Regions from separate parts of the Mesorhizobium sp. M0184 genome, predicted to be linked through region 3. Evidence: predicted binding sites of a transcription regulator. Region 3 holds the regulator's gene; each other region holds the start of a gene.
The links. The regulator PhoB, encoded in region 3, activates phosphate uptake and scavenging genes when phosphate is short. The targets are predictions, from matches to a motif close to TGTCATNNANCTGTCAT.
Positions count from the first base shown of each region.

Region 1: NKJ23_RS14925 (LTA synthase family protein) is a predicted target of PhoB. The motif match lies at 4,722-4,738, and genes of this name have one in related genera.
Region 2: olsB (l-ornithine N(alpha)-acyltransferase) is a predicted target of PhoB. The motif match lies at 5,328-5,344, and genes of this name have one in related genera.
Region 4: NKJ23_RS27350 (PhoX family protein) is a predicted target of PhoB. The motif match lies at 4,045-4,061, and genes of this name have one in related genera.

Region 1 covers NZ_JAMYSZ010000010.1:149,428-157,266, reverse strand. The annotation lists gene rpsR (30S ribosomal protein S18) at 1-224, opposite strand, end outside; gene rpsF (30S ribosomal protein S6) at 224-724, opposite strand; gene NKJ23_RS14930 (pilus assembly protein TadG-related protein) at 1,180-2,724, shown strand; gene NKJ23_RS14925 (LTA synthase family protein) at 2,756-4,681, opposite strand; gene fabD (ACP S-malonyltransferase) at 4,929-5,894, shown strand; gene fabG (3-oxoacyl-[acyl-carrier-protein] reductase) at 5,955-6,692, shown strand; gene NKJ23_RS14910 (acyl carrier protein) at 6,880-7,116, shown strand; gene fabF (beta-ketoacyl-ACP synthase II) at 7,151-7,839, shown strand, end outside.
Region 2 covers NZ_JAMYSZ010000001.1:62,448-70,286, forward strand. The annotation lists gene NKJ23_RS00345 (RsmD family RNA methyltransferase) at 1-473, shown strand, start outside; gene NKJ23_RS00350 (TrmH family RNA methyltransferase) at 474-1,337, shown strand; gene lspA (signal peptidase II) at 1,364-1,840, shown strand; gene acuI (acrylyl-CoA reductase (NADPH)) at 1,892-2,881, shown strand; gene NKJ23_RS00365 (PAS domain-containing hybrid sensor histidine kinase/response regulator) at 2,970-5,258, shown strand; gene olsB (l-ornithine N(alpha)-acyltransferase) at 5,408-6,283, shown strand; gene grpE (nucleotide exchange factor GrpE) at 6,388-7,023, opposite strand; gene NKJ23_RS00380 (hypothetical protein) at 7,260-7,463, shown strand; gene NKJ23_RS00385 (fatty acid desaturase) at 7,591-7,839, shown strand, end outside.
Region 3 covers NZ_JAMYSZ010000001.1:375,098-382,936, forward strand. The annotation lists gene NKJ23_RS01900 (ATP-binding cassette domain-containing protein) at 1-553, opposite strand, end outside; gene NKJ23_RS01905 (sugar ABC transporter permease) at 631-1,995, opposite strand; gene xylF (D-xylose ABC transporter substrate-binding protein) at 2,138-3,178, opposite strand; gene NKJ23_RS01915 (ROK family protein) at 3,465-4,709, shown strand; gene phoB (phosphate regulon transcriptional regulator PhoB) at 4,719-5,408, opposite strand; gene phoU (phosphate signaling complex protein PhoU) at 5,425-6,132, opposite strand; gene pstB (phosphate ABC transporter ATP-binding protein PstB) at 6,165-6,968, opposite strand; gene pstA (phosphate ABC transporter permease PstA) at 6,965-7,816, opposite strand; gene pstC (phosphate ABC transporter permease subunit PstC) at 7,820-7,839, opposite strand, start outside.
Region 4 covers NZ_JAMYSZ010000030.1:13,097-20,935, reverse strand. The annotation lists gene NKJ23_RS27375 (C40 family peptidase) at 1-442, shown strand, start outside; gene NKJ23_RS27370 (helix-turn-helix domain-containing protein) at 570-1,373, opposite strand; gene NKJ23_RS27365 (SMP-30/gluconolactonase/LRE family protein) at 1,489-2,349, shown strand; partial or broken gene NKJ23_RS34745 (sodium-independent anion transporter) at 2,365-2,612, opposite strand; gene NKJ23_RS27360 (phosphatase PAP2 family protein) at 2,872-3,573, opposite strand; gene NKJ23_RS27355 (hypothetical protein) at 3,588-3,926, opposite strand; gene NKJ23_RS27350 (PhoX family protein) at 4,128-6,119, shown strand; gene NKJ23_RS27345 (GNAT family N-acetyltransferase) at 6,221-6,901, opposite strand; gene NKJ23_RS27340 (MarR family winged helix-turn-helix transcriptional regulator) at 6,898-7,389, opposite strand; gene NKJ23_RS27335 (ABC transporter permease) at 7,556-7,839, opposite strand, start outside.

The DNA of each region.
Region 1 (7,839 bases), on a different contig from region 3:
CCGAGGAAGCGGGCGCGCTTGATCGCCTTGGCGAGTTCGCGCTGCTTCTTCTGGCTGACGGCGGTGATACGCGATGGCACGATCTTGCCGCGCTCGGAGATGTAGCGCTGCAGAAGCCGCACGTCCTTGTAGTCGATCTTCGGCGCGTTGGCACCGGAGAATGGGCAAGTCTTGCGGCGACGGTGGAAGGGGCGCCGGGTTGGGATCTGGTTGATGTCGACCATTATTCTGCGGCTCCTTCAAAGCCTTCGCGCGGACGGCGCGGGCCACGATCGGCACCGCCATCGCCGAAGCTGCGCGGCGGACGATCACCACGGTCACCGCGATCGCGGTCGCCGAATGAGCGCGGGCCACGATCGCCACGGTCGCGGTCGCCGAAGCCGCCGCGTTCCGAGCGCTCTTCGCGCTTCTGCATCATTGCCGACGGACCTTCCTCATGCGCATCGACCTTGATGGTCAGGAAACGCAGCACGTCCTCGGACAGGCCCATCTGGCGCTCCATTTCATTGAGCGCGGCCGGCGGGCAGGTGATGTCCATGAGTGTATAATATGCCTTCCGGTTCTTGTTGACCCGGTAGGTGAGGGACTTCAGTCCCCAGTTCTCGACCCGGCCGACGGACCCGCCATTCGCGGTGATGACGCCCTTGTACTGTTCGACAAGCGCATCGACCTGCTGCTGCGAGAGGTCCTGCCGGGCAAGAAACACATGTTCGTATAGAGCCATAGTGTTCGTGCCTTTCTTCGTTTCTCTCCCGGTTCCCGGCGGCAAAAGCCTCTGCAACTTCTCTGACCCGCAATCCTTGCGAAGGCGGGGAAGAAAGGAGCATGACGAGACGGTCGAGAGCGGAGACACGGGAGGCGGAAGCGCTTCCGGCTTCACGCGAAGGTTTCGAAAAACCTCCGGCCCTCCGTTCAGCCCCCAGCAAGGACCGGCAGATTGCGGGCGTCTATACAGGAATTTGACCGCAAAGCAAGGCCAAACGACAGGGCAAACGGCCCTACCGTCCCAGAGCGCCACGGGCCTCGACGGCAAGGCTTACGGATTTCCTGAAACCGGACCTTAACCACCATGCGAAGTTCCAGCACCGGCGGGCGTGGCGGCAACCCGTCGTTCATCATGCGGATGCAAAAGCAAACAGTCTGCGCGAGGTCGGCAGCAAGGCGGTTTTGGGGACAAAAATGCTTTTCGACAAATTCTGCCGTTCGAAGAGCGGCAACTTTGCCCTGATGCTGGCGTTCGGGCTGCCTGCGGTTCTGACCGCCGTCGCCTTTGCCGTGGACGTGTCCACCTTGATGAGGGCCAAGGTCAGCTTGCAGAACGCGCTCGATGCCGCGAACCTTGCATCTTCGCATCTCGGCGACATCGAGGCTTCGCGCAAGGACGTCTTCGACCGCTACTTCCAGACCAATGTCGCCGGCCACAGCGAGTTGAGGAACGCCGAAGCGACGCTTACCGTGGAAAGGGGCCTCAATTACATCCAGACAAAGGCTGTCGCCATGGCGGACGTCAATTTGAACTTCGCCTTCCTGTTCGGGAACGACAAGCGCATCACCGTCGATGCCGGCGCCGTCGAATCGACCAATCAGCTCGAAGTCGTGCTGGTGCTCGACAATACCGGGTCGATGGCCAGCAACGATCGCATCGGCGCATTGCGGACGGCGGCGACGGCCCTGATCGATATGCTCGAAGCGGCGAAGTCGCCGACGCGCAGCGTACGTGTCGCGGTGGTGCCGTTCGTCACCGCCGTCAACGTCAAGGGCGAGGACTACGATCCGGCCTGGCTCGACATGGCCGGCAAATCGCCGAACAATGGCGCCAATTTCCCCTTGGTCGGCGGCAAGCGCGTCAACCATATGGACCTGTTCAAGCAATTGGGCGTCGAATGGAGAGGCTGCGTCGAAGCGCGGCCCGGAACCAACAATGTTTCCGACATTTCGCCCGACCAAAACAAACCGGACACCCTGTTCGTACCCTATTTCGCGCCGGACGATCCAGGTAACGCTAAAAATCCAACCAGCTCCTACGGCAATTCAGCGACCGGCTACAACAATTCCTATCTCGACGATACCGTTGTCACCGTGCTTCCCGGCCTCACCAGCGACATGGCGAAGTACAGTGTTTCGACGATGAAGCTGATCAACGACAAGAGAGGCCCACTGACTATCGGCCCAAACCGGGCCTGTCCGACGCCGATAGTGCCGCTGACCGATGATTTCGACAAATTGCGGAAGGCCGTCGGTGAGATGATCGAATGGAACGGCTCGGGGACCAATGTTTCGGAAGGCTTGTCATGGGGGATGCGGGTGCTCTCGCCGGAACCGCCTTACAGCGACGGCGCGCCGTTCAGGGCGTCAGGCACGACCAAAACGGTGCTGCTGCTCACCGACGGCGAGAATGTTGTCTATGGCGCGAAGGATACGCCACAGAAGTCGGACTATGGCTCCTACGGATTCCTGGCCTCGGGTCGGTTTGGATCCAGCGACCAGACCGCGGCTGCGCGCAATGTCGACGATTGGACAACCAATGTATGCAACACATTGAAGAAGCAGGACGTGCAGATCTTCACAGTGCTACTGCAGGCCGACACCGCAGCCAACCGCAAGCTCTACGAGGCCTGCGCATCGTCGCCGTCGGATTATTACCCGACCAACGACGTCAGTCAGCTCGAAAGCGTCTTCCTGAAAATCGGAAGCTCGATTTCGCAGTTGCACTTGACGAACTGAACGACGTCGGCCGCTCTCCCGCCGCCGCTGCTCAACTCGTGTGTGCAGCCACTTTGCCTGTGGTTTCGGGGAAGAAATCGGGCGCCGCATGGCGCTTGCCGAACATCATGTCGTATTGCAGCAGACGGAAGTCGCGGATTGCCGGATCGATCTCTTTCTGACGCGACCAATCGGGGGTGGCGTCGCCCCCCGGTGCCAAAAGCAAATTGCGGTCGATAACGCGGTAGCGCTCTCGCAACTGTCCGAGGAAGCCGGTGTAATAGGGATGGCTGATGCCGGCTGTCTTCAGGATATGGTAGGGCAGGAAGGACGGGCTGACGGCGCCCAGATCCTCGGCCGGGCCGCTGCGATTCGACCAGACGATCAGCGGCGTCTGGTGGTGCAGCAGCATCTGGTCGGCCGCCTCCTTGCGCGGCGCAACATTGTCCTTCAGGAAGCCGGTCTCGACGTAGACCGGCCCAAGCGGCGGCAGATGGTCGCCGAAGAACGCGATGACGGTCGGCCGCTCGCGTTTCTTCGCCCATTCGATCAGCCGCTCGAGGCCGCGGTCCGCGTCGGAAGAGCCTTCGGCATAGCTCAACAGCGATTCACGCGCCCATTGGCTGATCGGCGCCTGCACCTTGTGGGTCGGATTGTTATAGCGATACGGCTCATATGGCCCGTGGTTCTGCAGGCTGACGGCGAAAAAGAAGACCGGCTCGGCGCTGGTATCGGCTTCGTGGATGATCTCGTCGGTCATCGCAGCGTCCGACGCGAGCGGTCCGCGCTTCTGCATGGGCGGCAACGTCTCCTCGGACTTGAAGTCGTTGAAGCCGAAATCGGCATAGACGGCCCCCCGGTTCCAGAACCAGTTAGTGCCGGGATGGATAGCGCGCGCCCGGTAGCCTTGACTTTTCAGGAAGGTCGCCAGCGAGGGAGTCGGTGTCCGCACATATTGCTGGTAGGGAATGCTGCCCGCCGGCAGGAAGGCGTTGGAAAAGCCGGTCAGGGCCTCGAACTCGATGTTGGCCGTCATGCCGCCGAACTCGGGCGAGAACATGTAACCCGTGCGCAGTGCCCGCACATTGGGGATAGGGTCGGGCGTGATGGTGACGCCGGGTAGCTTGGTCGGATCCCAGAAGGATTCGCTCATGACGACGATGATGTCGGGCTTCTCGGCGGGTACCGAAGCCGTCACCTGCGGTTTGCCGATCGCTTCGATCGCCTTGCCGGAATAGCCGGGCGGCGCCGAGACATGCGCCATCGGGACGTTCAGCGCGAAGGCGAGCGCAAAACCGTTCGAGGCATAGTTTTCCTTCTGGTCCCACATGATCGGGATGATCTGCAGCCGGTCGCGTGTCCACGAGAAAGTGGCATAGTCCATGATGGAGACGAAGAAGGCGATCAGCGGCACCGTCAGCGTCAGCCGGGCAAGGCGGCCCTTGTGGCTGAGCGCCGGAACGCGGCGGCGCCATAGCCGCCAGCCATAGACGAGCAGCGACAGGCCGCCGACGATGCCGATCGCCAGGGCAATGGCGGTTCCCGGGCGATCGCGTACCAGAAGCGGCATCAGTGCCACGATCTGCCGGGAATAGAGGAAATCGGTCGGATAGAGCGGATCGCCGAGATACAGCGACTTCTGGTGGCCGACGAACGCCAGCGACAATGTCAGCGGCGCGACGATCATCAGGCTCTGATGACTGCGGCCGAGCACGGCGTCGAGGCCGATGAGGATCAGCGCAAAAATGATGATCGTGGTCCAGCCGGGTTTGAAAGGCTGCAGAAAGAAATCAATGGTGCCGGCAAAGTTGCCGCGCACGATCAGTTCGATGGCAAACACAAGGATGGCCGCAGCCAGCAAGCTGATAAGGCCATAGCGGATGACAGGCCATTTGCGCGCCGGCAGATAGCCGGTCGACGGATCGCCTTCAAGAAACTGGGGCGCCGCCTCGGCTGCGCTCTGCTTGGTCTTTGCCACTTCAATAGTTCCCCGGCCCGCAACAAAAGCGTCACTCGATTGTCATCGAACTGTCACGCAAAGCCTAGCGCCTGTGGCGGAAATAAGAAGAGCCAGCAAACAAATCGTGAGCGGTTTTCATCATGAGTGATCGCCAAAAAGCCTGCCGAAACAGGCACTCGGCCGATATTACGCGATCAAGGTTGGACTTGACTTGGCCGCACGCCTTGCGTCACAGGCAACGTGAACCAGCAGCTGGGAGCCGCCGATGGCCATCGCATTCACCTTTCCGGGGCAGGGCAGCCAGGCTGTCGGCATGGGCAAGGACCTCGCCGATACCTTTGTGGAATCGCGGCGGATCTTCGAGGAAGTTGACGACGCGCTCGGCGAAAACCTATCGAAGCTGATCTGGGAAGGCCCGGAAGAGACGCTGACGCTGACCGCCAACGCCCAGCCGGCGCTGATGGCGGTGTCGCTTGCCGCAATCCGGGCGCTGGAGGCGCGCGGCTTCTCCCTGAACGGCAAGGTCACCTATGTCGCCGGCCACTCGCTTGGCGAATATTCGGCACTTGCGGCCGCAGGTTTCGTTTCGGTCGCCGACGCCGCCCGGCTGTTGCGCATCCGCGGTAATGCCATGCAGGCGGCTGTGCCGGCCGGCGAGGGCGCCATGGCGGCGATCATCGGGCTGGAACAGGCCGACGTCGAAGCCGCTTGCGCAGAGGCCGCCCAGGGCGCCGCCAAAGATCCCGCACAAGCCTTGGTTTGCCAGATCGCCAATGACAATGGCGGCGGCCAGCTGGTGATCTCCGGCGCCAGGCCAGCGGTCGAACTGGCGGCGAGGCTATGCACGGAGAAGGGCGCCAAGCGGGCGCTGATGCTGCAGGTCTCGGCGCCCTTCCATTCGGCATTGATGAAGCCTGCGGCCGAGATCATGCGGGAGGCGCTGGCCGCCGTGACGAAGAGTGCGCCGGTCGTGCCGCTGGTCTCCAATGTTACGGTGACCCCGACGAGCGATCCCGACGAGATCGCCCGCCGACTCGTCGAACAGGTGATCGGGCGCGTGCGCTGGCGCGAAACGGTGGAGTGGTTCGGCAGCAACGGCGTTGCGACGCTTTACGAAGTGGGCGCCGGCAAGGTGCTGTCGGGGCTGGCCCGCCGCATCAACCGCGATATTGCCACCACTGCCATCGGATCCGCGGCGGATGTCGAGGCGGCGCTGGCGGCGCTTGGATAATCAACTGGCGATTTGACCCCGCTCCATGCGAAGGGTGTTCGCTCAGATCAGGAGGCAAGAATGTTCGAATTGACCGGCCGCAAGGCGCTCGTCACCGGCGCATCGGGAGGTATCGGCGAGGCGATCGCCCGGGTGCTGCACGGCCAGGGCGCCATCGTCGGCCTGCATGGCACACGTATCGAGAAACTGGAGGCGCTGGCCGCCGAACTGGGCGACCGGGTCAAGCTTTTCCCGGCCAATCTTTCCAACCGCGACGACGTCAAGGCGCTCGGCCAGAAGGCGGAGGCCGACCTCGAAGGCGTCGACATCCTCGTCAACAATGCCGGCATCACCAAGGACGGGTTGTTCGTACGCATGGCTGACGCCGACTGGGATAGCGTGCTCGAGGTCAACCTGACCGCCGTGTTCCGGCTGACCCGCGAGCTTACCCATCCGATGATGCGGCGCCGCCATGGCCGCATCATCAACATCACTTCAGTGGTTGGCGTCACCGGCAATCCCGGCCAGACCAACTACTGCGCCTCCAAAGCCGGTATGATCGGCTTTTCCAAATCGCTGGCGCAGGAGATCGCCACCCGCAATATCACCGTCAACTGCGTCGCCCCGGGCTTCATCGAATCGGCGATGACCGCCAAGCTCAACGACAAGCAGAAAGAGGCGATCATGGCGGCGATCCCGACCCGGCGCATGGGCACGGGCGCCGAAGTCGCCTCTGCCGTCGCCTACCTAGCTTCCAACGAGGCAGCCTACGTCACCGGCCAGACCATTCATGTGAATGGCGGCATGGCAATGATCTAACACTTGGGAAAACGCTTCATTCCGTCTTGGATGCACGGGATTTTTCGTGTAATGCCGCCCGCAACCCGGCGGTTCGGGCAAAAACCGGTCCTGTTCCGCTGCGTTTCCGGCAGGACCATCTTTCAGCTTGATTAGCGGCATTCTGCCCGCTAACGAAGACAGACAACCAAAAGACGAGGATGCCCAAATGAGTGACACCGCAGAGCGCGTCAAAAAGATCGTCATCGAGCACCTTGGCGTCGATGCCGAGAAGGTGACGGAGCAGGCGAGCTTCATCGATGATCTGGGCGCGGACAGCCTCGACACGGTCGAACTTGTCATGGCGTTCGAAGAAGAGTTCGGTGTCGAAATCCCGGACGACGCCGCCGAGACCATCCTGACTGTTGGCGATGCGGTGAAATACATCGACAAGGCCTCCGCCTGACGCTATTTGCAGTCATCACCGGGGAGGACCTGCGATGAGGCGTGTCGTCGTCACGGGCCTTGGGCTGCTTTCGCCGTTCGGCATGGGCTTCGAGCACAGCTGGAAGGAGCTTCTGACCGGCCGCAGCGCAGCCAAGCGCATCACCGAATTCGAGGTGGAAGACCTTGCCTGCAAGGTCGCCCACGTCATTCCGCGCGGTGACGGCTCCAATGCCACTTTCAATCCTGAAGCCGTTCTCGAGCCGAAGGAACTGCGCAAGATCGGCGACTTCATCCTGTACGGGATCGCGGCCGCCGACGAGGCACTCAAGGATTCCGGCTGGCAGCCGAAGACGCATGAGGAACAGTGCGCCACCGGCGTGCTGATCGGTTCGGGCATCGGCGGCATCGAAGGCATCGCCGAGAATGCGATGATCCTCAAGGAACGCGGTCCGCGCCGCATCAGCCCATTCTTCATCCCTGGCCAGATCATCAACCTCGTCTCCGGTCAGGTCTCGATCCGGCATGGGCTGAAAGGCCCCAACCATGCCGTCGTCACCGCTTGCTCGACCGGTGCGCACGCCATCGGCGATGCCGCCCGGCTGATCATCTGGGGCGATGCCGACGTTATGGTCGCAGGCGGCGCCGAAGCGCCGGTGACGAGACTGTCGATCGCCGGGTTCGCCGCTTGCCGCGCGCTCTCCACCGAGCGCAACGACGCGCCACAAACGGCCTCACGCCCCTA
Region 2 (7,839 bases), 310 kb from region 3:
CCTTGGTGGCGGCGCGTGCCGGCGCCGAGGTCACCCACGTCGATGCTTCCAAGAAGGCGATCGGCTGGGCGCGCGAAAACCAGGAAATAGCGGGCTTGTCGCAAAAGCCGATCCGCTGGATCGTCGACGATGCCGTGAAATTCGCCGAACGCGAGGAGCGCCGCGGCAGCCGCTACGACATCATCCTGTTCGACCCGCCCGCCTATGGCCGCGGACCGAAAGGCGAGGTCTGGCAGCTGTTCGAGGACCTGCCGGCGCTGACCGATATCTGCCGCGCGATCCTGACGCCGAAGCCGCTCGCCGTGGTACTGACCGCCTATTCGATCCGCGCCTCTTTTTTCGCCATCCATGCCCTGATGCGCGACACCTTCGCCGGCATGGGCGGCACGGTCGAGTCGGGCGAATTGATCATCCGCGAGAAATCTGCCGGTCGGGCGCTTTCGACCTCGCTGTTCTCACGCTGGGTGGCCTGAATGAGTGCGTACGAACGGCACGCGGGCGCGCCAGGGCAGGTGAAGGAAGTCACCAGCCTCGCCAACCCGCTGGTCAAGGACATCAAGGCGCTCGCGCTGAAGAAATTCCGTGACCAGCAGAATGCCTTCATGGCCGAAGGCCTGAAGTTGGTCATCGACGCGCTCGATCTCGGCTGGTCGATCAGGACATTGGTCTTCGCCAAGGCCGGACGTGGCAATACGGCGGTTGAAAAGATCGCGGCGCGCACGGTCGCCGCCGGCGGCACCGTCCTTGAAGTTTCGGAAAAAGTGCTGGTCGCCATCACCCGCCGCGACAATCCGCAAATGGTCGTCGGCGTGTTCTCGCAGAAATTCCTGCCGTTGAAGGATATCCGCGCCCGTGACGGCGACGTCTGGGTGGCGCTCGACCGCGTCCGCGACCCCGGCAATCTCGGCACCGTCATCCGCACGGTCGACGCTGTCGGGGCCAGGGGCGTCATCTTGGTCGGCGAGACCACCGATCCCTTTTCGGTCGAAACGGTGCGCGCCACCATGGGCTCGATTTTCGCCGTGCCGGTCGCCAAGGCGTCGCCCGAAGCTTTTCTCGCCTGGCGAACGAGCTTTCCCGGCCTCGTCGCCGGCACCCATCTGAAGGGTGCGGTCGACTACCGCTCGGTCGATTTTTCAAAAGGCCCGGTGCTTTTGATGATGGGTAACGAGCAGCAAGGCCTGCCTGACGAGCTTGCCGCAAGCTGCGACAAACTGCTGCGGATACCGCAGGCCGGCCGCGCCGATTCACTCAACCTTGCGGTGGCCACCGGCGTCATGCTGTTCGAGATCCGGCGCGGCGCGCTGAAGCTCGGCCCGGAGGACGCCAGATCGTGACATCTCAAACCGTGAAACTGCAAACCATGAAGTCCTGGAGGCCGTATGCTCTTCTGGTCGTCGCCGCGATAGCGCTCGACCAGTGGCTGAAATACCTAGTCGAAACCGGTCTTGCCTTTCAGGAACGGCTCGACCTGCTTCCGTTCCTGGCGCTGTACCGCACCTATAACACCGGCATCGCGTTCTCGCTGTTTTCGTCCTTCGGCGACACCGGCCTGGTGGTCGTCGCGGTTGTGGTGGTCGCTTTCGTGCTCTATCTTGCGGCCCGCACGCCGCCGGGCCACCTGCTTGCTCGCGTCGGCTTCGCGCTGATCGTCGGCGGCGCGCTCGGCAATCTGATCGACCGCGCTATCTACGGTCATGTCATCGACTATATTCTGTTTCACACGCCGGTCTGGTCCTTCGCGATCTTCAACCTCGCCGATGCCTTCATTTCGGTCGGTGCCGTGCTGGTCGTCTTCGATGAGCTCATTGGCTGGCGGCGCGGAGCGTCGAGCGATTGACCTCGCTCGCCTGGCGCCGCACATTCTGATCTGCAAGCCCGAGGAGAAAAAATGCCCGAAACCTTCAAAGCCATCCTCGTTTCGCGTGACGCCGAGAAAAACCAGTCAGTCGCGGTGACCGAGCTTACCGAGGCAGACCTGATGGAGGGCGACGTCACCGTCGCGGTCGAGGCGACGACGGTGAACTACAAGGACGGTCTTGCAATTACCGGCAAGGCGCCGGTGATCCGCCGCTGGCCGCTGGTGCCGGGCATCGATTTCGCCGGCACCGTCATCTCGTCTTCCAATCCCGACTGGCGCGAAGGTGACAAGGTCATATTGAACGGCTGGGGCGTCGGTGAGACGCATTTCGGCGCCTTTGCAGGGCGCGCCCGCGTCAAGGGCGACTGGCTGGTGCCGTTGCCGGACGGCATGAGCCCGCATGATGCGATGGCGGTCGGCACCGCCGGCTACACCGCCATGCTTTGCGTCATCGCGCTGGAGCGCCACGGCATCGTGCCCGATCGCGGCCCGGTGGTGGTGACCGGCGCTGCCGGTGGCGTCGGCTCGGTCGCGGTCTCGATCCTGTCCAGCCTCGGCTATCACGTCATCGCCTCGACCGGCCGCGCTGCCGAAAGCCCCTATCTGATCGACCTCGGCGCCGCGGAAGTGATTTCACGCGACGAGCTCACCCAGCCGGCAAAACCGCTCGCCAAGGAACGCTGGGCCGGCGGCGTCGATGCGGTCGGCAGTCACACGCTGGCCAACGTTCTGTCGATGACCTCCTATGGCGGCGCCGTCGCCGCTTGCGGCCTCGCCGGCGGCATGGACCTGCCGGCAAGCGTCGCCCCCTTCATCCTGCGCGGCGTCTCGCTGCTCGGCATCGATTCGGTGATGGCGCCGAAGGCGGTCCGCCTCGAGGCCTGGCGCCGCATCGGCGCCGATCTCGACCACGCAAAGCTTGCCAGCCTGTCGACGAGCATCGGCTTCGACGGCATCATCGGCGCCGCGCATGACATCGTCGAGGGTAAGATCCGCGGCCGCGTGGTGGTGGATATGTGAGCCCCCAAGGGATAAAAAAGAGCGCGACCGCTAAAATTCGAGCGATCAACCACAACCTTCGATAAGCTCTGCCTGGCAGGATTTCCGTATGATTGCGGAACCCGGCATCAGAGAGGCGGAACCAGCCGAACGGGCCGACGGGACGGCCCCCGCGGCGCCAGGACGGCAGCTTGTCGACGCGCCACCGCTGGCGCCGGAACTGCCGGCCTCCAACCGCGAAGGCCTGCCCTTCCTGACGCTCGTCGCCATCGTCGTGCTGGCAGGCTTTTCGCATCTGACCGGGGCACCGATCTTCATCACCATCGGCCTTTTGGCGACAGCCATCGCCGGGCTCGCCATGCATCTGCGCAACAGGCGCACCGAGCGCCGCGCGGTGGCCCTGCTCGATGCCACGACCGCCCGCAGCCGCGCCGAAATCGAGACGCTGGCCGACCGCATGTGGGAGATGCAGGAGAGCGAGGAGCGCTTTCGCGGGCTGATCGATGCACTCGGCGATCTCGTCGTCCATCGTGACCGCGACGGCCACATTGTCTACGCCAACAAGGTTTTCGCCGACCTTGTCGAAACCGACCAGCGCGACCTTGCCGGCAAGACCCTGGCCGAACTAGGCATCGATGTCGGCATCGTCCCCGACGCCGCGTTTTCCGACCATGAATGCCTGAGTTCCACCGACGTCGCCATTCGCACGCCGGACGGCCCACGCTGGTTCTCTTGGATCGAGCTGTCGGTGCGCGACAAGGACAGCGGCGCCGTTTCGCATCGCGCCATCGCCCGCGACATCACCGCTCGCAAGCGCGCCGAATCCTCGCTGATCACCGCCCGCGAGCGGGCCGAATATGCGAGCCAGGCCAAATCGCGCTTCCTCGCCACCGTCAGCCACGAGATCCGCACGCCGATGAACGGCATCATGGGCATGGCCCGGCTTCTCGCCGACACCAGCCTTTCGCCCGAGCAGCGGACCTATGTCGGCGCCATCTCGACCTCGGCCAGCGCGCTGCTGGCGCTGATCGAGGACCTGCTCGACTACTCCAAGATCGAGGCCGGCCGCTTCGATCCCGAACCGCAGCCAATGTCGGTGCGCGAGATCGCCGACAATGTCATCGAGCTTTTGGCGGCGCGGGCTTTTGCCAAGGATATCGGCCTCGGCTGTCATGTCGAACCCGACGTGCCGCAGCTGATCACCGCCGACCCCGGCAGGGTCAGGCAGGTGCTGCTCAATCTCATCGGCAACGCCGTCAAGTTCACCGACAGCGGCGGCGTCCTGGCAAGCATCGCTCGCGTCCGCACCGAAACCACCGACCGCATCCGCTTCACCATCACCGACACCGGCCCCGGCCTGCGCGAGGAGGACATGGAGCGCATATTCGAGGACTTCGAACAGGCTGACGGCACCTCGACCCGTGCGCATGGCGGTGCCGGCCTCGGTCTCGCCATTTCCAAGCGCCTGGTGACCGCCATGGGCGGCGCTATCTCGGTGTCGAGCCGGCTTGGCCAGGGGTCCGAATTCGTCTTCGATATTCCCGCTATTTCCGCCGTCGAGGCGCCGCAGATCCGCCAGGACGCGCTGTCGGGCCGGCATGCGGTGATCGTGTCGAAGAACCTGGTCGAGGCCGAAGCCCTCGCCCGCACCATTCGCGCCAATGGCGGCACGGTCGATCTGGCCACCGCCGCCGCCCAGGCCACCGCTTTCGCCGAGGGCTGTGACGTGCTTCTGATCGATGCTGCCATGGAGCAAAGCGACGGCAGGCTGCTCAGGCGCCTGCGCCAGAGCGGATTTGCCGATTGCGAGGCAGTGACGCTGATCGCGCCGACCGACCGCGGCATGCTTGGCGAGTTCCGTGCCAACGGTTACGCCACCTTCCTGGCGAGGCCGGTGCGCGGCGAGACACTGCTGCGCGTGCTTTTGACCAGCCATGCACCGGTCATCGCCGAGCCGCAACTGCAAAGGCGCGGCGCGCAGGCGGGGCACGCCATTGGCGCCCGCCAGCAGGGCCTGTCGGTGCTGATCGCCGAGGACAACGACATCAACGCCATGCTGGCCCGCGCCACGCTGCTGAAGGCCGGGCATCGCGTGAAAGTGGTCGGCAACGGCAAGGCCGCGGTCGAGGCGGTCATCAGCACCGGCCACAAGCACCGCTACGACGTGGTGCTGATGGACTTGCACATGCCTGTCATGGACGGTCTGGACGCCATCGCCGCCATCCGCCGCCATGAGGAGGAGACCGCGGTGCCGCCGGTGCCGATCATGGTGCTGTCGGCCGACAGCCAGGAAAAGACCCGCCACGCCGTGCTCGCTCACGGTGCCAGCGGCTTCGTCACCAAGCCGCTCGACCCCGATGCCCTGGTTCATGCGGTCGAAGGGCAAGCGGCCGCCTGAGGCACAACATAGACGGTTGATAGATTACCCAGCCGACGAAGTATTGCCCGCAGAGGCGTATCACGGTACTGTCACAATCCTGTTGCACCTACACCGTATCCCCGTGCCAAGAGGGATGGCTCGAAGGAGAATCACTCGTGCATACAGTCATGCCGGAATGTGATGCTCGGCCGAACGCCAGCGGGCCTTTGCTCGTCGGCCGGAACGCCGATGCCGTCATAAAAGGCGCATCGCTCGGCCGCATCGGCAATCTCGAAGTGCGGCTCGCCCGCAACGAGGCCGAGATCGCTGCCGCGCAGGAAGTGCGCTACCGGGTGTTCTACGACGAGCTTGGCGCCAGGAAGGACCTGTTTCAGATGCAGGACCGCCGCGATGCCGACCGCTTCGATCCCCTCTGCGACCATCTGCTGGTCTTCGATACTTCGCTTTCCGGCCCTGAGCATCGCCGCATCGTCGGCACCTACCGCCTGCTGCGGCAGGAGATTGCCGCGGCCGCCGGCGGCTTCTATTCCGAAGGTGAATTCGAGCTGACCAAGCTGATCGCGCGGCATCCCGGCCAGCGCTTCCTCGAGCTCGGCCGCTCCTGCGTTCTGCCGGAATACCGCTCGAAGCGCACCATCGAGGCGCTGTGGCAAGGCATCTGGGCCTACATCAACCATTACGGCATCGGCGTGATGACCGGCTGCGCGTCGTTCCACGGCACCGTGCCGGCGGCACATGCGGAGGCGCTGACCTATCTTGCCCACCACTGCCGGACGAATTCATCCTGGGACGTGCGCGCCGTCGCCGGGCGCTATTGTTCCATGGATCTGATGCCGATCGAGGCGGTCAATACCAAGGCGGCGATCGCGGCGATGCCGCCGCTGGTCAAGGGCTATCTGCGCGTCGGCGCGCGCATTGGCGACGGTTGTGTCATCGACCGTGAATTCTCGACGGTCGACGTGTTCGTGGTGATGCCGGTCAAGGAGATTGGTGCCCGCTACGTCAATTATTATGGTGGAGAAGCGCAGCGGTTTGCGGCGTGAATAGTGAATAGTGAATAGTGAATAGTGAATAGAACATAGCACTGACTGCTGGAGCAGCAATTGGCTACTCACTACTAACCATTCACTATTGACCATTCACCCATTCACGCATCTTTCTCAGCCTGCTCGTTGACCGGCCCCGGCTCGACTGGCGCTTCGCTCGCCACATGCTTGGGGCCGCCCTTAGCGACGCCGACCATGGCGGGCCGCAGAACACGCTCGCCGATCGAATAGCCGGGCTGCACGACCTGCACGACCGTGTTGGCCGGTACGTCGGGATTGGGCACCTCGAACATCGCCTGGTGGAAATTCGGATCGAATTTCTCGCCCTCGGGCTCGAGCTTCTTCACGCCGTGGCGTTCCAGCGCCGACAGCATGGCGCGCTCGGTGATCTCGACGCCGTCGATCAGCGCCTTGAAGCCGGCATCGCCCGAAGCCTTGGCCTCCTCCGGGATGGCATCCAGCGCACGGCGCAGATTGTCTGACACCGAAAGCATGTCGCGGGCAAAATTGGCAACCGCATAGGCGCGCGCGTCGTGGACGTCGCGGGCGGTGCGGCGACGCAAGTTCTCCATGTCGGCCGCGACGCGCAGCGCGCGATCCTTCAGCTCTTCGTTTTCCTTCAGAAGCCGCACAAGCGCTTCATAGTCGCCGTCGACGCCACCTTCCCTTGGCTCCGCGGCAGCCTCGGTCTTCTCGGCTTCATCGGGCGCGCGTTCGTCTTTTGCCTGGTCGCTCATCGCCGTTTCCCGTCATTTTCGAATGGTGTGGATTTGCGCCCGATATCGAGGTTTAGCGGCCAAAAATCAAGGGGCAAGCGATACTGCAGCCGCTGTCGCTGATTGATGGCGGACGGCGCAGACCTTTCGATTTTAATTCAAACTTTACCGTACCCGACGTCTTTGCTTGCCGGGACACTACAATGCGGGAACCATTCCTCCCTTGGAAGAGTTTCGAAGCCGACACAGGATTTTGGATGATGCCCCGCAGGAATGGCGAAAAACGCGATGGGCTCGCCGCCGATATCCGGCGCCAGCTCGGCACCGAGGCGACCAAGCGCTTTCTGCGCACCTTGCCGGCCTTCCGCACGGAGTCCGATATTCCCGACCGTCTGAAGGAATTGCTCGACCGCCTGGACGGCGTGGAAGCCAAGGTGGTCGCAGGCGGGCGCCGTCGGTAGACACCATTGCAGGCCGTGCGCCCGGCGACTGCGGCCATCAATTCCTCGCCATCGCGCGACATTTACCCGCAGTAACTTTGCGTGATCGCCGGCTTGCGGCAGCGCGCTGCTCCGCCTATGTTTCATGATGAACATGATTTCCCCCGAAGCTGTGGCAAACAGCAAGCGCGCCTGGTTGAAAATCCTGTCGCGCTATAAAAAGCCCGACAGGCGTCGCAGCGCCGTCGAACTCGCCATCACCCTCATCCCCTTCGCCACGCTGTGGACATTGTCCTCGGCCGCTTATGCCTATGGCCATTGGTGGGGTCTGGTCCTCATCCTTCCAGCCGCCGGCTTTCTGGTGCGGATCTTCATGATCCAGCACGATTGCGGCCAC
Region 3 (7,839 bases):
CCGTCTCTTGCGGCCCGAGTGCCGCCGTCGGCTCGTCCATGATCAGGATGCGAGCATTGAACAGGATGGCGCGGGCGATCGCCACCGACTGCCGCTGGCCGCCCGAAAGCTTTACCACCGGCTCCTTGAAGCGTTGGAAACGCGGATTGAGCCTGCCCATCACCTTGCGCGCCTCGGCCTCCATGGCGACGTCGTCGAGCGTACCCCAGCCGGTCATCAGCTCGCGGCCGAGAAACAGGTTGGCGGCCGCATCGACATTGTCGGCCAGCGCCAGCGTCTGGTAGATCGTCTCGATGCCGTACTTCTTGGCGTCGCGGGGATTGGAGATCGAAGCCTCCTCGCCGTTGACGAAAATCTGGCCCGCATCGCGCTTGTAGGCGCCGGACAGGATTTTTATCAACGTCGATTTGCCGGCACCGTTGTGACCGAGCAAAGCCATCACCTCGCCCGGGAAAAGGTCGACAGAGGCATCGTCGACGGCGCGAATGCCGCCGAAAGCGATGGAGATGTTGCGCATGTCGATCAGCGGCGTGGGAGCGGTTTTGTCTGCCATGCTCGTCCTTCCTCCCTATAGATCCTGCTTGAGCATCAAGTTGTACGAAAACCGGTTTCCACCTTGCGGGATCATGCTCAGACCCGTTTGCGATAGACGGTATCGAGCCACACCGCGACCACCAGCACGGCTCCGACAACGATGCTCTGCAGCGGCGAATCGATGCCGAGCAGCACCATGCCGGACTGCAGCGACTGCATCAAAAGCGCGCCGAGCATTGCGCCGAGCACTGTGCCGGAGCCGCCGGCGAGCGACGTGCCGCCGATCACCGCCGCCGCGATGACCAGGAGCTCGTCCAGCGTGCCCAGCGCATTGGTCGACGAGTTCTGCCTGGCTGACGAGATCGCTGCGGCGATCGTCGCCAGCACGCCCATGATCATGAACACCTTCATGGTCACCCAGCGCGTGTTGATACCGGCAAGGTTGGCTGCTTCCGGATTGCCGCCGATGGCGAAGACATAGCGGCCGAAACGGGTACGCTTGGCGATGAAGGTCATGATCAGCCCTACGGCTACAGCCATCAGCACGGGTATGGCGATGCCATGGGCGATGAACAGCCCGCCTTCGGGAACGGTTATATTGTTGGCCGCCGCATATCTGTTCACGATGCCGACCGGCCAAGGATAGGAATTGGCAAGCCATATGGCGCCCATGATGACAAGGCAAGTGACGGCTCCGAGGAACGTCTCGGCCCAGATCGGGCGTAACGGGAAGCGGAACCGCTTGCGCTGCACCCGCCCGTTGAGCAGCATGAACACAACCGCCAGGCACGCGACAATTCCGACGATCCAGCTCCATCGCGCACCGATCGAACCCGTCGGTCCGCCGCCCATCAGCTGGAAAGTGGCATCCAGCGGCGCAATCGTCTGCCCACTGACGACCCACCATGCGGCACCCCGCCAGACCAGAAGGCCGCCCAGCGTCACGATGAAGGCCGGCACCTCGAGATAAGCGATGATGTATCCCTGGAACGCTCCGATCAGAAGGCCAAGCGCCAGGCCGATGGCCAGTGCCAGGATCCAGATCCAGGGGTTGCCTAATTGCAGACCGACCATTCGCACCAGGAAATGCACCTGCGCAAAACCCATGACCACGCCGATCAGGCCTTCGGCGGAACCGACCGACAGGTCGATATTGCGCATGACGATAACCAGCACCATTCCGGCGGCCATTATGGCCACGGCGGAAGTCTGCACCGACAGGTTCCAGAGATTGCGTGGCGTCAGGAAGGTCCGGCTGTCGAAGTCGAACGGATTGACGCCGAGCCGTACGCTGGAAATGACATGCAGGCCGACCCAGATGACCAGCAGCGCGCCGATCATGCCGAGCATGCGCGTGTCGAGTTCGGTTGCCTTGAGAAATCGGGCAACGATGCCGAGCTCGGATTCCCGTGCCCGGTCTGCCGTGCTGTCTACCGGCGTGTTGGGCGTCGTGTCGGTCATGATGTTTCTCCCGCCGGGTTGCCGTCTGCCGCGGATGCCGGAAGCAGCCTAGAAGTTATCCGCCGGAAGCGGAAAAACAACTCTTGTTGAAAAAACGCCGCGGCGAGCGGCCGCGGCGTTCGGACTTCTCGGAAACGTCGGCTCAGTTGCAGACTGCAACAGCGCTAGCCGTCACGCCGGCGCAGACCTCTTCTTTCTTGATCCAGCCGGCGTCGATGACGACGTTGAGGTTGTCCTTGGTGATGGCGACCGGGGTCAGGAACAGCGACTTGACGGTATTGCCGCCGGGCGTGGTGAAATCCTTCACGCCGGCAATGTCGGTCATCTGCTTGCCGTCGGCCAGTTGCGAGGCGATCTCGGCGGCATTCTTGCCGAGCTCGCGCGCATCCTTCCACACCGACACGGTCTGTGTGCCGAGCGCGATGCGGTTCAGCGCGGCGTGGTCGCCGTCCTGGCCCGAAACCGGAACCGATCCGGCCAGCCCTTGCGCCGTCAGCGCGGCGACGACGCCGCCGGCAGTGCCGTCATTAGCGGCGACCACGGCATCGACCTTGTTGTCGTTGGCGGTCAGGAACTGTTCCATGTTCTTCTGAGCGTTGGCCGGCAGCCAGCCGTCCGTATAGGCCTCGCCGACATTCTTGATCTTGCCGCCGTCGATGGCCTCCTTCAGCACCTCCATCGAACCGGCAAACAGGAAATCGGCATTCGGATCGGAACCCGAACCCTTGATGAAGACGTAGTTGCCTTCCGGCTTCACCTTGAAGACTTCGCGGGCCTGCATGCGGCCGACTTCCTTGTTGTCGAAGGTCAGATAGAACACGTCCTTGTTCTCGATCAGCCGGTCATAGCCGACGACCGGGATGCCTTCGTCCAGTGCCTTCTGCACGGCCGGCCCGATGGCCGAGGCGTCCTGCGCCAGGATGATCAGTGCGCTGGCGCCCTGCGAGATCAGGCTCTCGACGTCGGTGAGCTGCTTGCCGGGGTTGGACTGTGCGTCGGCGGAAATATACTTGTCGCCTGCGGCCTCGATGGCCGCCTTCATTGCGGCCTCGTCGGTCTTCCAGCGCTCTTCCTGGAAGTTCGACCAGGAAACGCCGATGACCTTGTCTTTAGCCTGCGCCACCGACGCCAGCGCCAGCGTCATGGCGACACCCGCCAGAATGGCGGTCGTGAATTTCTTCATCATATCCTCCCTGCGCCGCGTACGGCGTGACCAATTGGCTCAAAGACCAGCTTAGAAGCTCTAATTTTTTCGAGCCTCGAAAAAATACTGGCCCGATCTCCGGCTGCTGTCAACATCGATTCTGATGGATTTTGATGACTCTGCGAGTTTTTTCGAGCGTCGGAATAAACGATGACAGCGCCACCTGCATCTGACACTATTTGCCTGCATCCGACACTATTTGTCGGACATTACCGACGGCTTCCGGTTCATGAGCGGCCGCGGCAACCGGGAGGAAAGCAAAACAATGTCGGTCGGAATCCGCCATGACGATTTGCGCCGGCGCAACCGGGCGATGGTGATCTCGGCGGTGCGCCGGGCCGGCCAGCCATCGCGTACTGAGATCGCAGCTACCACCGGCCTCAGTCATTCGACCATATCGGCGATCTCTTCCGACCTGATACGGGAAGGCATCCTCGCCGAGAGCAAGGCAAGTGAGCCCGTTTCGTTGAAACGCGGTCGTCCGCAGGTCGGCCTCGCCCTCAACCCGGAAGCGGCGGCGGTGCTGACCGTGGTGTTGTCGCTGAATTTCCTGTCGGCCGCCATTATCGACTATACGGGACAGGTGGTCGCCGAGGAACAGCGCCGGCTGGACACGCTGACCATGCCGCGCGACGAGCTGATCCGTGAATGCATGGCCATCGTCCGGCGCCGGCTGCAGGATCCAGACCTTGACGTCCGCAGTGTCGCCCGCATCGCCCTGGCGATTCAGGGCATTACCGACTCCCCTGCACGCGCCATGCTGTGGTCGCCGATCACGCCGCAGACCGACATCGCCTTTGCCGACATGCTGGAGGACGAATTCGGCATCCCGGCAACGGTGGAGAACGACTGCAACATGATGGCGGTGGCTTTGCGCTGGCGCAATCCGGATCGCTATCGCGACGACTTCATCGCCATCCTGCTTTCGCATGGCATCGGCATGGGGCTGGTGCTGAAGGGCGAACTGTTCACCGGGACGCATTCCTCGGGCGGCGAATTTGGCCACATGATCCATCGTCCGGGCGGCGCGCTCTGCCGTTGCGGGCGGCGCGGCTGCATCGAGGCCTATGCCGGCAACTACGCCATCTGGCGCAACGCCAGGCAGATGAGCGAAGACAGCGAACCGGTCGCCGACGTCAGCGACGCCGACATGCGAGCACTGGCGGCCCAGGCGCGCGAGAAAGATGGGCCGGAACGCGAGGCCTACCGCAAGGCCGGCGAAGCGCTGGGTTTCGGTCTCGGCTCGCTGTTCGCGCTGATCGATCCGGCACCGGTCGCGATGGTCGGCGCCAGTGCCGCCGCCTTCGATCTGATCGAGCCGGCCTTGCGGAAGGCAATCGCCCAGACCGCCGGCGGTCAGCATTCAGGCTCGATCTCCTTCGATACAGAGCCGAACGAATTGCCGCTGATCCGCGAAGGCTGCGCGATGCGGGCGTTAAGCTTCGTCGACCAGGAGATTTTCGCGCCGGGCGCGCAAATGAGGCCCAGCGTCAGAAAGAACGTAGCCTGACCAGGCGGGTCAATCTTCCCTGATCGCATAGCCGGCACCGCGGATGGTGCGGATGACATCCGGCATCCGGCCGTTGTTGACGGCTTTGCGCAGCCGCCCGACATGCACGTCGACGGTGCGTTCGTCGATGTAGATTGTCTCGCCCCAGACATTATCGAGTAACTGGCTGCGCGAGAAGACACGGCCCGGATGCCGCATCATGAACTCGAGCAGCCGGAATTCGGTCGGCCCGAGCCTGATTTCGCTCTTCTTGCGATAGACTCTGTGCGATTCGCGATCGAGAACGATGTCGCCGACCTTCAGCACGCTGGACAGCACTTCCGGCTTGGCGCGCCGCAGCAGCGCCTTGACCCTGGCCATGAATTCCGGTGTCGAAAACGGTTTGACCAGATAGTCGTCGGCGCCGGTCGAAAGACCGCGCACCCGGTCGCTCTCCTCGCCGCGCGCGGTCAGCATGATGATCGGCAGCCGCTCGGTTTCGGGGCGCACCCGCAGCCGACGACAGAGCTCGATGCCGGAAACCGCTGGTATCATCCAGTCGAGCACCAAAAGGTCGGGCACATTCTCCTGCAAACGGATCTCGGCTTCGTCGCCGCGTGTCACCACCTCGACCTGGTAGCCTTCGGATTCGAGATTGTAGCGGAGCAGCACACCCAACGGCTCCTCGTCCTCCACCACCATTATGCGTGGTGCGATCATCGGCTGGGCACCCCCATCATGTCACCGGTGCGGACATTGTCGTTTCGTCCTGCTTCGGACGATTGACCGGCAATTGCTCGCCGGTCAGCACATAATACGCATTTTCGGCGATGTTGGTGACATGGTCGCCGATCCGCTCCAGATTCTTGGCGCAGAACAGCAGGTGCGTGCAAGCGGTGATGTTGCGCGGATCTTCCATCATGTAGGTCAAGAGCTCGCGGAACACGGACGTGTATTTGACGTCGATGCGCTCGTCGGCGGCACGCAGCTTGGCCAACGCGGCCGCATCGCCTGCAGCATATTCCTCGATGACACCCTGCACCTGGATGAGAACCAGCTGTGCCATCGCGTCGATGGAATGCGACAGGTCCCGCGGCGTGGCGCTGAGGCCGACCGCACTCACGCGCTTGGCGATATTCTTGGCAAGGTCGCCGATGCGTTCGAGGTCGCCCGCCATGCGGATCGCTCCGACCACATGGCGAAGATCGTGGGCCATCGGCTGGCGTTTGGCGATCAGGGTGATGGCGCGGTCGTCCAGTTCGCGTTGACGCGCATCCATGATGGCGTCGTCGGAAACGACGCGTTGCGCCAGCACGTTGTCGGAATTCAACAGGGCCTTGGTCGCCCCGCCGACCATCGAACCGGCGAGGTCGGCCATGTCGCGGATCAGCTTGCTGATCTGCTCGAGATCCTCGTCGAAAGAAGCGACTGTGTGTTCGCCCATGATCCTGTCCTCAAATGCATGATCGGAATGGCTCAGCCGAAGCGGCCAGTGATGTAGTCCTGCGTGCGCTTCTCGCGGGGCGACGTGAAGATCTTCTCGGTCCGGTCGAACTCGACCAGTTCACCCAGATACATGAAGGCGGTCTGGCGCGACACGCGCGCCGCCTGCTGCATGTTGTGGGTGACGATGACGATCGTGTAGTCGGCTTGCAATTCGTCGATCAGTTCCTCGATCTTGGCAGTCGACAGCGGGTCGAGCGCCGAAGCCGGTTCGTCGAGCAGAATGACTTCCGGCTTCACCGCCACGGTGCGGGCGATACAGAGCCGCTGCTGCTGGCCGCCGGACAGGCTCAAGCCGCTGGCGTTGAGCTTGTCCTTGACCTCGCTCCACAGCGCGGCGCGCTTCAACGCCTGTTCGACGCGGCCGTCCATCTCGGACTTGCCGAGGTTCTCGTAGAGCCTGACGCCGAAGGCGATGTTCTCGTAGATCGACATCGGGAACGGCGTCGGCTTCTGGAACACCATGCCGATCTTGGTCCTGAGGAGGTTGAGATCCTGCGACCGGTCGAGAATGTTCTTGCCGTCGAGCAGCACCTGGCCCTCGGCCGTCTGTTTTGGGTAGAGCTCATAGATGCGGTTGAACACACGCAGCAGCGTCGATTTCCCGCAACCCGAAGGGCCGATGAAGGCCGTGACGCTGCGCTCGGGCAGCGACAGGCTGATGTCCTTCAGCGCCTTGCTCTGGCCGTAGTAGAAGTTGAGGTTCTTGACCTCGATCTTCGTCTTCTCGGCTACCGTTTCGGCCATCGTCATGTCTGGGGACAACATCTGTGTCATCTGTCCTCTCTGCGTCCGGTAAGGCTGCGGGCGAGGATGCTCAAGCCCAGAACCGTCAGGGTGATTATGAGTGCGCCGGTCCACGCCAGTTGCTGCCATTCCTCGTAAGGGCTGAGAGCGAACTGGAAGATGGTCACCGGCAGGCTGGCCATCGGCGCGTTGATATTGCTGCTCCAGAACTGGTTGTTGAGCGCGGTGAAGAGCAGCGGCGCCGTCTCGCCGGAAATGCGTGCTATCGCCAGCAATATGCCGGTGACGATGCCGGACAATGCGGCGCGGTAGGCGACCGAACGGATCACCACCCAGCGTGGCGCGCCGATCGCGGCACCGGCTTCACGCAACGCGTTCGGCACCAGGCTGAGCATGTCTTCAGTGGTGCGCACGACCACCGGAATGACCAGGATGGCAAGCGCAACTGCGCCGGCAATGGCCGAGAAATGTCCCATTGGCCGCACCATCAGCTCATAGACAAACAAGCCGATGATGATCGACGGCGCCGACAACAGGATGTCGTTGATGAAGCGGACGACGGTGGTGATGCGCGAAAAGCGTCCATACTCGGCCATGTAGGTCCCCGCCAGCACGCCGATCGGCGTGCCGACGACAACGGCGATGATCGTCATCAGCAGGCTGCCCGCGATGGCATTGAGCAGGCCGCCGGCCTCGCCCGGTGGTGGCGTCATCTCGGTGAAGACCGCGAACGAAAGCCCGGCTGTGCCCTTATAGACTAGTGCGCCGAGGATGAGCGCCAGCCAGGCAAGCCCGATGCCGGCGGCGACGACGCAAAGCGCCATCATCACCGAATTCCTGGCTTTGCGGCGGCTGTGGAGCGATGAGGATGTCGACATCGGTCAGGCTCCCGTACGGGCGT
Region 4 (7,839 bases), on a different contig from region 3:
TGGCCTGGCTCCGGACGATCGCGAAGCGGTCGTCGCGTTCATGATCGGCAGGCTCGGTCTCAGATACGATCTCAGGAACATATTCGACATGCTGCGCTACTTCTTGCCGACGCCGCCGGTGCCGGTGCGCTGGCGCCGCCGCATGCTGGCTTTCGGTTCCGGCGACCCGACGCGCGCCATCTGCTCGTCGCTGATCGCCGAGGCGTACGGCCTGATCCGCTACCCGATCCTGCCGGAGATTACCCGGGCGCCTGGCCGTGCCTCGGCCCAGTCGAGCTATTCGCGCAGGGAAATCCTGCACATCCGCCATCACTCGCTCTACACGCCGCGCGATTTCGACCTGTCGCCCTATTTCCGTATTGTCAAGCCGACGCTGGAATACGGCTTCGACTACCGGCAGATGGTCTGGGATGACAAGGTGGCGAACAAGACCGCCGAATAGCCGCTCGATCTTGTGTTTGAGCAGGGGACCCTCTGAGAACCGGTTTGCGGCCGATACTCAGGGGGTAAGAAGCTCAGTCAGACTGGCTGCCGCCAACAGCCCGGACTCGGTCGTTCTGCATTTTGACCTAGGCCGGCAGACGTCGTCCGTTTGCGGCAGCCGCAACTCGATCGTCGGTCCGTGCGCCTGCGTCGCGCGGATGCGGCCCGATCGGCATGATCACCGGGAACGGCGTTGCGCCGAACGCAAACGTCCATTTGTAGCCGACCAGTCGGTCTTCAGGCGTCGTGTGCTGGTCGTGATGAGCAAGCAATTTGGCGCGCTCCGCCAATTCCTCCGCCTCGCGCCTGACCATTTCCGCCGTTTCCGGCCGCATCCGCCTGGAGAAGCTGACGAACGTCGACTCGCGCTCAAGATGGGTGATGGCCCAGCCGATGAAATTCTTGTTGGTCGTCTCGAACAGCGGCCGCAATGGCCCCTCGAAATTCCACTGGATCGGCGCCTCGATCAGCAGCCTTGCCGACAGGCCGCGACCGAGCGCGACCAGGCCGAGTTCCTCGAGCTCGCGCAGATAGAGGAACATCGAAGCCTCGCTCAGCCCTTGTGAGCGCATGATGCCTTCGGGCGTGAATTTCTCGGAAAGCATGACAAAGACGAACAGCAGTGCCGACCGCCCGGCGAGCTTGCGCTCGATCTCCGGCGCGATCTGGTTGGCGGGTCCTGGTCCTCTGTTCATAGAGCCGAGCACGTTCTCCAACTCTACGCCGGCGGCAGTGCAGATCTCCATCAGCCGGTCGAGCTTGCAGTTGCGCTCGTGGAAGATGCGCTTCACCGTCGGCTCGGAAACACCCATCCGCTCGGCAAGGACGCGATAGGTGATGCCCTTTGCCTTAAGCGTCCGCTTCAGCGCTTCGAAGATCAGGCCGTTCATGGGATGCACCTCTTTCGCACGATTTGGTATCAGCCTTCGGTACTAGTCCTGATAGCTCTTCCCGAAAAGTATCGAAAAGCCTAGCTCTCCGCCAGTCCATTACAGGAGACTAGCCATGAAGAGCCTCTTCACCTCGATACTTCTCGCCCTGGTCGGCATCACCGCCGCGCCGGCAGTTCAGGCCGCTGAACTGTGGCGCACCGGCGGCCTCGAGCAGCCTGAATCGGCGCTGTTCGACGCCGCCGGCCAGCGCGTTATCGTCTCGAACATCGTCGGCAATCCCGGCGAAGCCGACGGCAACGGCTATCTGTCGATCCTGTCGATGGACGGCAAGCTCGTCACGCAACACTGGACCGACGGCATGGACGCGCCCAAGGGCATGGCGATTGTCGGCGGCAAACTCTACGTCGCCGACCTCACCCATGTGCGCGTCGTCGACCTCGCAAGCGGCAAGCTAACATCGACGATCGACGTGCCGAACGCGGTCTTTCTCAACGACATGACCGCCGACGCGTCCGGCAAGATCTACGTCACGGATATGCTTGCCGATACGATCTATCGCATCGACCGCGACCGGCCCGAACTGTTCGTCAGGGATGCGGCGCTTGCTTCGCCGAATGGCATCTTCGCCGATGGCGGCCGGCTGATCGTCGCTTCCTGGGGCAAGGGCATCAAGCCCGACTTCAGCACCGCGGAGCCGGGCGGCCTGCTCTCGGTCGATCTTGCTACCAAGGCCGTTTCGCCACTGCCTGGCGCGGAAAAGTTTGCCAACCTCGATGGCGTCGTTGCCATCGGCGGCAGCATCTACGCCACTGCCTATATGACCGGCACGCTCTACCGCTACAAAGCCGGCGGCACGCCGCAAGCGGTTGCGACGTTCAAGCCGGGCAGCGCCGACATCGGCACCGACGGCAGGTCGACAATCTTCGTGCCGCTGATGAACGAGGGCGAGGTCTCAGCGTTAGGCCTCGACTAAGCCGGCGTTGCCAGCTCAGGCGACGGGCGCGGCTCTCCTCAGCTGCGCCCGCGCATCCGTGGTCGAGGCGCGTAAGTCACCAGCGGCCGCTTGACGCCGTGGTTGATCAGCATGCGGCGTATCCTGGGCTGAAGCGCCTGATATAATGAAGCGAACGCCGGCGCGGCTCGCTTGTGGGCCGCGCCCCCGATGACATTGGCTGCCGTCGAATCGAAGATCGGCACCGCCGAACAGTCGAGGATGAAGTTCCTGCGCTGGCGTGGTCGGCGACGTCTTCCTGTACCAAGGATTGATGGTCTGCCTCCAAACATGCAGCACTCTTTGCCAGCCGATGCGCTGTCATGCTACAAACCTCGGCATCGTTTGGCGGGACATCCACTGCGATCCCGATTGCACAGGCACGACTTCAAAAGGATGAGCGGGTGAAGATATTCAAAGCGTTGGCGACCTCGACAGCCTTGCTGTCGATGGTTTTCCTGCTGGCAGGCTGCGGTCATGGCCTGATCAACAGGCTGATTTGAGTCAGGTGCCGTCGGCCCGCCCAAGCCATCGCTGCAGGAACCGTGCCGCAAGCCAGCACAGCATCGCCCAGGCAAAGCCGGCGCACCAGCCGGCCAATACGTCGGACGGCCAGTGGACGCCGAGATAGATGCGGCTGATGCCGACCACCACCGTCGTCAGCACCGCCAGCCCGAGTACATAGATTTTCGTTGTGCGCCCGGGCAAAAACCGCGCCGCCATGCTGCCCAGCGTCAAATACGTCACCGCCGATAGCATGGCGTGGCCGCTCGGAAACGAAAGCGATGCCACATCGGCGAGATGCGAGACCAGATCAGGGCGCGGCCGGTCGATATCGAATTTCAGCACGCTTGACAGGAGCTGGCCGCCCGCTACCGCGACGAACATGAGAAGCGCCGCGCCTGGCCTGCGGATAAGAAGCAGATAGACGATCATTGCTGCCGTGATCAGCAGCAGTACGCTGGCGCTGCCGAGGCTGGTGATGTCGCGCATCGTCCCTTCCAGCCACGCCGGTCCGATCGGATTGTCGGGCTGGCCGGCCTTGCGGAAGGCAAGCAGGATTTCGGTGTCGAAGGCATGCGGCGTGGTGGCCCGCGCCAGCTCCATCAGCTCCTCGAACCCCCACAGCCCGCCGGCAATGACCAGCCCGGCCAGCAGAACCGGGAACTCCAGCCAGTTGGGCAGTCTGCTTGCAATCTTCTTCATCGGCCCGATCGCAGTTACAGCCTTTGCAGATAGGGCCCGAGCGTGATCAGCGCCACAGCTGCGATGGCAAGCACGATGCCGGTTGCCTGCAAGGCATTGACGCGCTCGCCGAAGAAGACCAGCGCCACCACATTCACCGACACCAGCTGGATCACCGCCGACAGGCTGAACGACACCGACATGCCGAATTCACGGATCAGCCTCAGCATGATCAGATTGCCCAGCGAGTAGAGCGCCAACGTCAGCACGATCTTGCCGAGGCTCGGCGCCAGCCCCCACTGTTTTGCGGCCATCGCCGCCAGCAGGAAGATCACCGTCGAGACGCAGAGCTGCCCAAGTCCCCAGAAACTCACTTTTGTTCCTCCCGATGCGGTCCCTACCGCCTGCCGCAGCTCTTGTTTCCGAAGCGCCGGTCGCGGTCAAGCGGGGCCGATGTTGGATACGAAATCGCAGGTGGCAATTTAGCCGGCATGTCATCAAACTGTGACCTGCCGGTAATACCGGATTGGCCAGGCAACACGCTCCAGCAATCCATCCAGCCAGAGGCAGGCCCTATGACCGAACATCGCACCCCTGACGCCCATTTCCGCACCAGCCTGCTCGAGGAAAACGATGGGCCAGGAGCCAATCTCACCGGCAACCGCACCATGGGTGAGATCATCGCCGCGCGGTTCTCACGCCGCGGCTTCCTCAAGGGTTCGCTTGCCGTCTCGGCCATAGCCGCTACCGTCAGCCCGCTGGCGCTGATCACCTCCGACAACGCCCGCGCCGCCGAAGGCTCCGCCTTCGCTTTCGACGAGCTCGAGGCCGGCATCGACGACAAGCATCACGTCGCACCTGGCTATGACGCCGACGTGCTGCTGCGCTGGGGCGATCCGCTGTTCGCCGATTCGCCGGGATTCGATCCGACAAAACAGTCGGCGGAAGCCCAGGCCAGACAATTCGGCTACAACAACGACTATGTCGGTTATATCCCGATCGACGGCTCGGCCGAGCACGGCCTGCTGGTCGTCAATCACGAATACACCAATCCGCACCTGATGTTTCCGGGCCTCGTCACCATCGTCGATGGCAAAGCCAAGCAGGCGCCCCTCAGCAAGGAGCAAGTCGATGTCGAGATGGCCGCGCATGGCGGCACTATCGTCGAGATACGCAAGGTATCAGGCAAATGGCAGGTCGTTCGCGACGGCAAGCTCAACCGCCGCATCACCTCCAACACCGAGATCGCGCTCTCCGGCCCGGTCGCCGGCCACGACCGCGTCAAGACCAGCGCCGATCCGACCGGCACGAAGGTCATCGGCACCATCAACAATTGCGCCGGCGGCGTCACGCCGTGGGGCACCTATGTCATGGCCGAGGAGAACATCCACGGCTATTTCTCGGGCGAGCTGCCGCAGGGCCACAAGGAGGCGGCCAATTACAAGCGCCTCGGCATTCCCGAAGGTGCCTATGAATGGGCAGCGCATTACGACCGTTTCGACATCGGCAAGGAGCCTAACGAGCCGAACCGCTTCGGCTGGATCGTCGAGGTCGACGTCCAGGATCCGACTTCGGTGCCGAGGAAGCGCACCGCCATGGGCCGCTTGAAGCATGAGGGCGCCGAATCGATCGTCGCCCAGGATGGCCGTGTCGTCTTCTATCTCGGCGACGACGAGCGCTTCGACTATGTCTATAAGTTCGTCGCCACAGGCAAGTTCGATCCGGACAACCGCGCCGCCAACATGGATTTGCTCGACGACGGCACCTTGCATGTCGCCAAGTTTGCCGACGACGGTTCGGTCGAATGGCTGCCGATCGTCTTCGGCCAAGGGCCGCTGACGGCGGAGAACGGCTTTGCCAGCCAGGCCGACGTGCTGATCGAGACGCGCCGCGCCGCCGACCTGCTCGGCGCCACCAAGATGGACCGCCCGGAAGACATCCAGCCCAATGCCGCCAACGGCAAGGTCTATGTCATGCTGACCAACAATTCGAAGCGCAAGGCCGACCAGGTCGACGCTGCCAACCCGCGTGCCGAAAATGCCTTTGGCCACATCATCGAGATCGTCGAGGACGGCGGTGATTTCACCGCGACAAAGGGCAGGTGGGAAATCCTGCTGAAATGCGGCGATCCCGCTGTGGCCGACGTCGGCGCCACCTTCTCGACCGCAACCACCGCCAATGGCTGGTTCGGCATGCCGGACAATTGCACGGTAGATACGGCTGGCCGCCTCTGGGTCGCCACCGACGGCCAAGGCCCGAAAGCCACCGGCCGCACCGATGGTTTGTGGGCTGTCGATACGGAGGGGACGGCACGGGCGACATCAAAGCTGTTCTTCCGCGTGCCGATCGGCGCCGAAATGTGCGGTCCCCTGTTTGCGCCGGACGACCAGACCGCCTTCGTTGCGGTCCAGCATCCGGGCGACGGCGGCGAGGACTGGGAGGCTTTCGGCCGTCCGTCCTACTATGAGGATTTGTCGACGCGCTGGCCCGACTTCAAGCCGGACATGCCGGTGCGCCCGGCGGTCGTTGCCATCACCAGGCAAGGCGGCGGCAAGATCGCGGTCTGACACGCAGCAAGGTCTTGCAGTCTCAAGGAAGGATTTCGGCGGTACGAAATCCTTCCTTCCGATACGGGATGCATCCATGCTGCGCATCATGCGCCGACTAATCATTCGGTGCGCTGAACCACGGCCACATTCATTGTGCTTCGCAACCTGAAGCCGATGGACTCGTATAACGCTATGGCCGCGGCGTTGCTGGCATAGGCGTGGAGATAGGGAACTTCGCCGCGCGCCACTATCCGGTTTGCCACGAATAGGGACAGCAGCTTTCCTAGGCCACCGCCGCGAAATTCCGGATGTGAGCACACCCCGCTGAGTTCAGTATAGCCAGGTCGCTTCATGCGCTCGCCGGCCATTGCCGCAAGCCTGCCCTCGATCTTCACACCCCAAAAATCGCCCAGGCTCAAGGCTTCGAGCGTGAATGGGCCAGGCTTGGTGAGCAATGCCAGGGCGAGCATCTCAGCAGCATCGTCTCGGGTCAGACGATGCACGCGCGGGTCGGAGACGATCTGCAATGGCTGCTCGGCGATCATCTGAACCCCGGCTGCGGTCGAAGTCGCGGAAAGCCCCGTGGGCAGAGCAATCGCGTCCGCTTGAAGCAGGATCACACTCTCGCCCGGGGGGACAAGGTTTTCGAGCGCCCGCAGGCTTTCCGGGTCGTCCGCACCAGTGGCGGCGAAAGGGACGATCGACGGCCGATATCGCATGGCGAGGTTGTCACCCTCCGCGAAGGCCCGATGTCGCGTCTGAAGCGCGCTCCAGATAGGGCGGTCGAGCAGATGTCTCATTGCGCGGCACCCTCAGGCTTATTTACACGACGGTCGAGAGGGGCAGCGGCGAGGCCGTCCTCGATGGCAGCCAGCTGCTCAAGAAGCGGCCCCGAAAAACCTGCGCACAAATCCGCGACCACGTTCTCGATGCAAGGCCAGACGTCGCGCTTTGCGACATCGACCAGCCGCCGCCCGTCCCGAGTAAGCGAGACGATCCTGCGCCGCTGGTCATCGGTCGACGGACTGACTTCGAGCAGTCCCAATGCGGCCAGAAGCGAGACGCTTCGCGTTACGCCTGGCTGCGCGATGCCAAGGGATTGCGCCAGTTCCCCGACCGACAGCGGACCCAGCCTGTCGAGCGCGGCCAGCAGCGGGTATTGGCTCGCCTGAACCGGGACATCCAGCCTGTCGAGCAGGCGCTGCGCCTCCGCTTGCAGTTGCTCGCCTATACGCTTCAGCCTGCTGCCCAGGCACAGAAAGCCAAGCGATCGTATGACGTCTTCCATAGGCCAATTCATCCCCATGAACATCGATAACATGATATATAACAATGCATGAAAAGCAAGATCGAGGCATTCAAGCGCGGGCTCCAGGCATCGGGCGCAGGCCTATCGCCTTCGGCAAGGAAAGGTCGATCGGTCAGGCTGCTTCGCCTGGACGAGGCCCGTTCGATCAGTTGCGCAGCCGGTAGCCGGTCCTGAAGATCCAGGCGACGATCGTTATGCAGATGAGCAGGAAGACCACCGTCATGCCGAGGCTGACGCCGACCGAAACGTCGGACTTGCCGTAGAAGCTCCAGCGGAACCCACTGACCAGGTAGACCACCGGGTTGAACAGCGTCACCGTGCGCCAGATGCCGGGCAGCATGTTGATCGAATAGAAGCTGCCGCCGAGGAAGGTCAGCGGCGTGATGATCAGCAGCGGCACCAGCTGCAGCTGCTCGAAGCTCTTCGCCC